DNA from 2 places in the Lentibacillus juripiscarius genome. Region 1 is predicted to be linked to the other one. Evidence: riboswitches for the same ligand, from Rfam matches in the RefSeq annotation. Region 1 holds a riboswitch; the other holds the start of a gene.
The links. A riboswitch is a leader RNA that binds a small molecule or an ion and turns the genes downstream of it on or off. The one in region 1 is predicted to bind thiamine pyrophosphate.

Region 1 (3,978 bases):
TCTATTATGTTTCCGTAAATGCCCGAACAATTCTTCCCGGATCTCCTGATAGTCCTGATAAAAAGCTTTGAAAATATCGTGTTCTGTACCCCTATTGTGATACCGGTTATCTGTTTCATTCCTGCTCAGTGTAGTATACCGCATTGTTTCACCCGCTTATAAATGGTGCAAATCACCCACATTATAGCACAAATAGTATAAGTGATCGTCCAGTTTTGACATACCAAAACGATTCGTGTATAGTACGAAATGTACGAACATTTAATTTGATTTTTAATATAACATTCGTTTATTAGGAGAGATATTCATGGAAAACGTATTCGATTATGAAGATGTACAGCTGATTCCGGCCAAATGTGTCGTGAACAGCCGATCTGAATGTGACACATCCATTACTTTAGCTGGACATACGTTTAAACTTCCGGTTGTACCGGCCAACATGCAAACGATTATGGACGAGGACATAGCGGCTGAGCTGGCTGCCGGCGGATATTTTTATGTCATGCACCGGTTTGAACCAGATAAACGTCAGGCTTTTATTCAGGATATGAACAAACGCGAATTGTTCACTTCTATCAGCGTCGGTGTTAAACAAACAGAATATCCGTTTATTGAACAACTTGCGAATGAACAGCTTATACCGGATTTCATTACCATCGATATTGCGCACGGCCATGCAAATGCGGTCATCAACATGATCCGCCACATTAAAGAACATTTGCCAAACAGTTTTGTGATTGCTGGTAATGTTGGCACACCGGAAGCTGTAAGAGAACTGGAACATGCTGGTGCAGATGCAACCAAAGTTGGTATAGGCCCTGGAAAAGTATGCACAACAAAATTAAAAACGGGTTTCGGAACCGGGGGCTGGCAATTAGCGGCACTAAGATGGTGCGCCAAGGCAGCGACTAAACCAATCATTGCTGATGGCGGTATCCGGACACATGGCGATATTGCAAAATCCGTCCGTTTTGGTGCGACGATGGTCATGATTGGCTCCCTGTTTGCCGGTCACGATGAATCCCCTGGTGAAACAGTTGAAAAAGATGGGAAACGGTATAAAGAATACTTTGGTTCAGCTTCGGAATTCCAAAAGGGTGAAAAGAAAAATGTAGAAGGAAAGAAAATGTACGTGGAGCATAAAGGTTCGTTAAAAGATACATTGCAGGAAATGGAACAGGATCTGCAATCCTCCATATCCTATGCCGGTGGGTCTAGTTTAGAAGCGATCCGTCATGTGGATTATGTCGTCGTGAAAAACTCCATATTTAATGGGGATAAAGTATATTAGTCATGGAACCAACGCAAACACCTGCACCATATTTCATTTTACAAAGGAACAGGAATTGACAGACGTATTATTTGCGTATACCATAATAGCTAACTGAATAATTAAAAAAACACTAGGGGAGCATTGCATTGCTGAGAAAGGTAAGTCTTGACCCTTTGAACCTGATCTAGTTCATACTAGCGTAGGGAAGTGGAAATGATGAAGGATTTATGGATGTAGTCAGTTTTGCTTTAGCGGTAAATGATTTTTTATGCTCCCCCTAGTGAAATAGGAGAGGAGCTATTTACTATGGAACAAAAATTCAGTGATCGCGTTTTTGAGCGGGTAAAACCTTTGTGGAATTCTTATTTGGAGCATCCCTTTGTCAAAGGTATCGGCGAAGGGAATGTAGATGAAGAAAAGTTTAAGCACTATATGAAACAGGACTATATTTACTTAATTGAATACTCTCGCGTATTTGCAATTGGAGCTGCAAAAGCGCATAACTTAAAGACAATGACGATGTTTGCAAATTTACTTTCCGGTACAATGAATTATGAAATGGATTTACACCGGGAGTACGCAGCGAGATTCGGCATTTCAAATGAGGAATTGGAAGCAACCGAACCGTCCGCTACAGTTACAGCCTATACAAGCTATATGTTAAATAAAGCGCAAAACGGCGGCGTTGAAAATGCGATCGCATCGGTTTTGGCCTGCGCATGGAGTTATAATTTTATCGGAAAAGAACTTGCCACATGGCCAGGTGCAACCGAACATGAGCTTTATGGAAATTGGGTTAAATTGTATTCGTCGGAAGAATTCACAAAAATCGCGGAAGACTGCATCAACCTTATTAATAATATCGCGGAAGGAAAACCTGAGCATGAACAGAAAGAACTAGAAGAAATTATTGTAAAGACAAGTTATTTTGAATATATGTTTTGGAATATGGCCGAAAATAAATCATTCTGGCCAGTCGAACCAACTGTATAACATAACTCGTAAACTTCCTTCTTTTAATTTAGGGGGAAGTTTTTTCATACAATACCTAGTTTTAAAATAACAGTCTCAGCACAGGCGCAAAGACGAATTTTCGGTCTTTGCGTTTTTTTATAACGTCAAAAAGAGAAAGTGTGGACGACCTCACAAGAATACTTCGGCACACGCCATGCGACAGATGGAATGGCTGAGTCTTTCTAAGTACCTGCGGGACAGCCCTTAAGCAATTGACATCCAACTGGAGCAGGTGTATACTTTCCATAGTCAATAAAAGTTTCCTTAGGTAAACATTTAGGTGTGCACAAAACAAAAATGCCATAATTAATCAATTTTTAATCATTGAAACATATTCTGACCATTAACGGATCAAAATATAGGAGAGGAGCATTAATTATGTTTGATTTTTTTCTGGAATTGAATCCAATCGCACAGGCAACGATTGCTACTCTTTTCACATGGGGCATGACTGCATTAGGTGCAGCACTGGTTTTCACAACAAAAGGGTTCAATCAGCGTTTTATGGACAGTATGCTTGGTTTTGCCGGCGGTGTCATGATTGCCGCAAGTTTCTGGTCGTTACTTGCGCCAGCATTAGAGAAGGCGGAGGGAGGTCCTGTGCCAGCATGGGTTCCCGCCGCAATTGGCTTTTTGCTTGGTGGCTTTTTCTTATGGGGAGCAGACAAATTACTCCCGCACCTTCATCCGGGTTTAAAGATGGATCAGGCTGAAGGAATCAACCCGGAAAGAAAAAGACGGAGTACGCTGCTTGTTTTGGCAGTTACATTGCATAACATTCCGGAGGGGCTTGCTGTTGGTGTTGCTTTCGGAGCAATTGCCGCCGATCTGCCAATGGCTTCACTCGGCGGTGCCATTGCACTAGCTCTCGGCATTGGAATTCAGAACTTTCCAGAGGGATTGGCCGTTTCGATGCCGCTTCGTCGTGAAGGAATGGCACGAAGGAAAAGTTTCTTTTATGGACAGATGTCTGGCATGGTCGAACCGATAGCCGGTGTCATTGGAGCATTGGCGGTTACTATTATGCAGCCCCTTTTGCCGTATGCACTCAGTTTTGCGGCAGGAGCAATGATTTTCGTCGTGGCTGAAGAAGTCATCCCAAGCTCACAGGAAAACGGCAATAAAGACCTTGCCTCCATGAGCGTCATGTTCGGATTCGCCATCATGATGATTCTCGATGTTGCATTAGGTTAACGGGACGCGGGGACTGTCCCTTGTCCCGCTCCCACCCCTCTTGCCCAAACAACCTACATCGTCTTTAGCAGCCCGACAAAATGATACATAATCATGGCGGTCAGACCCCAAATGACATTCCCATCATACTGATAAAAAAGCTCATCCCTGCTGCGCTCATTCCAGTTATAATTTTTCCCGCCCTGGATGAGTTCAAAAGGAAAGTCTTTTTCAGGCATGGGCTGGTATGCCACTTTATATTTTTCTGGTTCAGTTTCCAAAAAAAATGACAGTGGTACGTTAAACACCCGTTCCACTTCGGACTGATTTGGCTGAATCTGTTCTGGATTTATAATTCTGCCGGCGAACGGATAGACAATTCTTGTATCGGAAACGAGATAATCAAACGGGAAAACATCGCTTACCGCTGACTGTTCAATCCCCAATTCCTCCGACGTTTCCCTAATCGCACATTGACGCTCATCCGAATCACAGCTGTCAATCTTCCCGCCCGGAAA
Region 2 (3,978 bases), on a different contig from region 1:
CGGCCCGTTGACATCCGGCCTTTCAGCAGCGTATTCTGCGGCCAACCCGTAAAATTGGACGGCCGTTAATGCTTGCTGTTCAATAGATTTGTTGGTTGTCAGGCAAGCTGTTAAAATCGAGCCCAGCAGACATCCAGCCCCTGTTATTTTACCTAAAATCGGATGGCCGGTGTGATTATGAACGACTTCGCTGCCGATGCATATGACATCAGTTTTTCCGGTAACAATTGCGGCAGATTGATAGGTTTCGGCCACCTTTAATGCAATCTCATCAGCATTGCCATCCCCAACCGATTCGACGCCTTTTGTTTCCCACGGAATTTCGACGAGATGAGCAAGCTCTCCTGCATTTCCTTTGATGATCGTTGGCTGTACGTCACTTAAAATCCTCTTTACCGCATTGGTCCGGAATGGGGTTGCTGCGACACCGACCGGGTCCAGAACAACAGGGATCCCTCGTTCATTGGCAGTTTTACCTGCATTAATCATGGCAGGAAGCTCTTGTGACGTTAAGGTGCCGATATTAAGTAAGAGGCCATTTGCATTGGCAGCCATTTCAGCGGTTTCTTCTTCAGCTTTTGCCATGACTGGTGCAGCTCCAAATGACAGCAGGCCGTTTGCTGAAAAGTTCATTACGACCTGGTTGGTAAGATGGTGTATCAACGGCGTTGTTTCACGCACCTCTTGGATGATTGTTTGATTCATCTATTTCACCCTTTCCATCCGCTGTGCCCAATGGTTGGTAGGACCGCTTCCGTTGCCAATGGAAAGTGAATGGCGAATGGCCGCGGTTACGTAATCTTTAGCATTTTTCACGGATTCCGGTAATGTATACCCGTGACTAATATAAGCGGTAATAGCTGCTGAATAGGTGCAGCCGGTTCCATGTGTGTTTTTTGTGTCAATCCGGTCTGCCGAAAAAGTGTGCATCCGATCCCCATCATATAAAAAGTCCACCGCTTTCCCTCGCATATGACCGCCTTTGACAAGTGCGGCACTCGCGCCAAAATCATGCACAATCTGTTTGGCTGCCTGCTGCATATCTTCCGGTGTTGTGATTGTTTGGCCGGTGATTGCTTCTGCTTCTGGGATGTTCGGTGTTGTGACCGTCGTCAGGGGGAGCAATTTTTCGCACAAATACGTTTGGGCATCATCTGAAATTAGCGGATCACCGCTGGCTGCTACCATCACGGGATCCATGACATATGGTACAGTCAATCCACAAATCTTTTCTGCAACGGCATCCATGATTTCAATGTTAGCTAGCATGCCGGTTTTAAATGCCTGGAATGGGATATCGGAAATGACGGACACCAGCTGCTCCTTAATCATAGATCCTGACATATGCTGCACATCTTGGACACCTGTTGTATTTTGGGCGACGACCGATGTAATGACGGACATCCCATACGTTTGTAATTCCTGGAAGGTTTTCAGGTCGGCCTGGATACCGGCGCCGCCGCTCGGGTCTGTGCCGGCTATGGTTAATGCTGATTCGACTTTGTTCATGAATGGATCATCCTTTCTGTTTAAGGAGTTCTTTTTTAAACATGGTTTTCCATGATTCTGGCTTGTTTGACTTTGGATACAACAAACCAGCCGATTAATGCCCCGGTTACACTGCTGACTAGAAACGAAGGAAGGAAGAAAAGGGCACCAGCAGAACTGCCCAATAGCACGCGTGCAAATGGAACAGCAAACAGTGCACCAATTATTCCTGTACCCACGGCTTCCCCGACCGCAGCCATTGCTATTTTGTCGGTTTTTTTGTAGAGGTAACCTGCTAGAAAGGCACCAATCATGCCGCCGGGAAAAGCTAATAATGTACCAAGGCCAAGCATGTTCCGGAGCAGGCCAATCATGAAGGCAATCACAACCGCCGGACCGGGGCCAAGTGTGACAGCGACCATGACGTTGACCGCGTGCTGCACCGGGTAAGCCTTGGCGACACCGGCCGGAAACCATAAGAGCTGTGCACCAAGTGTTCCAATTGCTACAAAAACGGCCATCGTCGTTAATAACCGTGTCCGATTCACGTAGACCCTCCTTTCGGTAAGGGGTGGATCCAAACGAAAAAAGCCAGATCCATAGACTGGACCTGGCTTGAAATAGCTGATAGCAATTCTGTCAGACTACTTCCCTACGCTGGTATTAACCAGATCAGGTCCGTAAGAGTCGGAAAGCTCAGAACGCCTTTCCTCTCAGCCCACGATTGCTGGGCACCCCTAGTAGTTCTCGCATTATATTTTTAGTCCACTTAAGTGTAACAAAGTAAGGTAAGTTTGTCATGTCTTTTTCAAAGTTTCAAACAAGTTTCCACTATTTAATGGAGGAAAGCAACAATGGATTTATGATACAATCAAGAAAGCATGCTGACTCGAATAATGCAGCCCAAGGAATGCATAGAGTAGCAGAAGATGACTCGGGGAGGTATAGGCATGAACAGAACAGGAGAAATTGTACTAACCATCGTTGGCATTTTGATTTATGGTTTCTTTGCCGCGGTCGGTGCATTTATGGTTTGGCTCTTTAACAATGAAGCAATTTGGGATCAGACGAAAGAAGAAGTCAGGCAGCAACAGCCGGAAGTGGCAGCAGGTGATATGGATGCTATGCTGGAAATGTTCCAGGGCGGCGGCTGGTTTCTGATTATTGTTTCAGTGCTGGCACTTATTTTGGGGATCGTCTCCATTGTGCTTATGAAGGGTGACAAAAATCCAAAAGCTGCCGGTATTATTTTGATTGTGACTGCCGTTCTTGGTGCGGTTGTAACCGCTGGCGCCGGAATATTCAGTGGATTATTCTACCTGATTGCGGGCATTATGTGTCTGGCACGGAAAAAGCAAGAACCAATAACAGTGGAATAGACCTGTTAAAAAAGAGTAACTCAAATGGTTACTCTTTTTAATATTGATGAAAAAGAAGGAAATTCAGCTTAATAGTCATAAACGAATATTCGAGTTAATCACGACCACAAAACACACATAAACCCATTTTTTCTTCAATTCTTCTCTTTTGATATCAATTATTTCATGTACGACATTTCCGTCTATTTTGCTTGTGTTTTGAATCCCGGCTTTATGATAGGGTGAAAGGAGTTTTTCGAATATTTACAATCAGCTATTCTATCCGTTATATTAATAAGAGGTAGTTTGTAAATTGGGCTCGAATTTTGGAAAGCGTTAAAAGGAGGTACATGGGAGTGAAGAAAAAAAATACGTCCGAGAGCGACCCACGGTATAAAGTTGCCAACCGGGAAGCTTTATTTGGGGTGGGACTGGCTATCTTTAATTTTATTTGGTGGTTTGCGTTTGCCTATGGACTTGGCGGGGAGGATCCGTCCGACTACACGTATGTTTTCGGACTGCCGGCGTGGTTCTTTTATAGCTGTGTGCTCGGGTTCATTGTGATGGCAGTACTGGTCACGATTGTGGTGAAGAAATGGTTTGTGGAAGTTTCATTTGAAGAAGAGGGAGAAGAGACATGAATTGGCAGGCATTAGTTCCATTAATCGGGTTGTTGCTGGTTATATTTGGCGTTGGCATGTGGGCCGGGAAGTATATCAAAGCGTCCAATACATTTATGCAGGACTATTTCTTGGGCGGAAGGAGTCTCGGCGGGTTCGTTCTGGCGATGACGATGACAGCTACCTATGGCAGTGCCAGCAGTTTTATTGGCGGTCCGGGAACGGCATATACGGAAGGGCTTGGCTGGGTACTTTTAGCGATGACACAAGTATCGACAGGGTATTTTGTGTTAATGGTACTAGGTAAAAAATTTGCGATTGTTACGCGAAAATATAAAGCGCTGACCATGGTTGATTTTTTGAAGGAGCGTTACCGGTCCAAATGGGTTGTCCTGTTTTCGGCATTCAGTATTATTATCTTTTTATTTTCTGCAATGGCAGCCCAGTGGATTGGCGGGGCCCGTCTGATTGAATCATTGGTCGGTATCCCATATACGACAGCCTTATTTATT

Region 2: linked by a shared signal. The riboswitch ahead of thiW (energy coupling factor transporter S component ThiW) and the one ahead of tenA (thiaminase II) in region 1 are both predicted to bind thiamine pyrophosphate.

The regions. Positions count from the first base shown of each region.
Region 1 is NZ_JBHUNA010000022.1:28,505-32,482, reverse strand. Features, by position in the region: gene ACFSUO_RS10925 (Eco57I restriction-modification methylase domain-containing protein) at 1-144, opposite strand, end outside; gene guaC (GMP reductase) at 308-1,291, shown strand; TPP riboswitch at 1,396-1,496, shown strand; gene tenA (thiaminase II) at 1,580-2,266, shown strand; gene ACFSUO_RS10910 (ZIP family metal transporter) at 2,666-3,481, shown strand; gene ACFSUO_RS10905 (NUDIX hydrolase) at 3,535-3,978, opposite strand, start outside.
Region 2 is NZ_JBHUNA010000005.1:65,379-69,356, forward strand. Features, by position in the region: gene thiM (hydroxyethylthiazole kinase) at 1-705, opposite strand, end outside; gene thiD (bifunctional hydroxymethylpyrimidine kinase/phosphomethylpyrimidine kinase) at 706-1,509, opposite strand; gene thiW (energy coupling factor transporter S component ThiW) at 1,545-2,036, opposite strand; TPP riboswitch at 2,121-2,237, opposite strand; gene ACFSUO_RS03115 (DUF4064 domain-containing protein) at 2,439-2,867, shown strand; gene ACFSUO_RS03120 (YhdT family protein) at 3,203-3,487, shown strand; gene panF (sodium/pantothenate symporter) at 3,484-3,978, shown strand, end outside.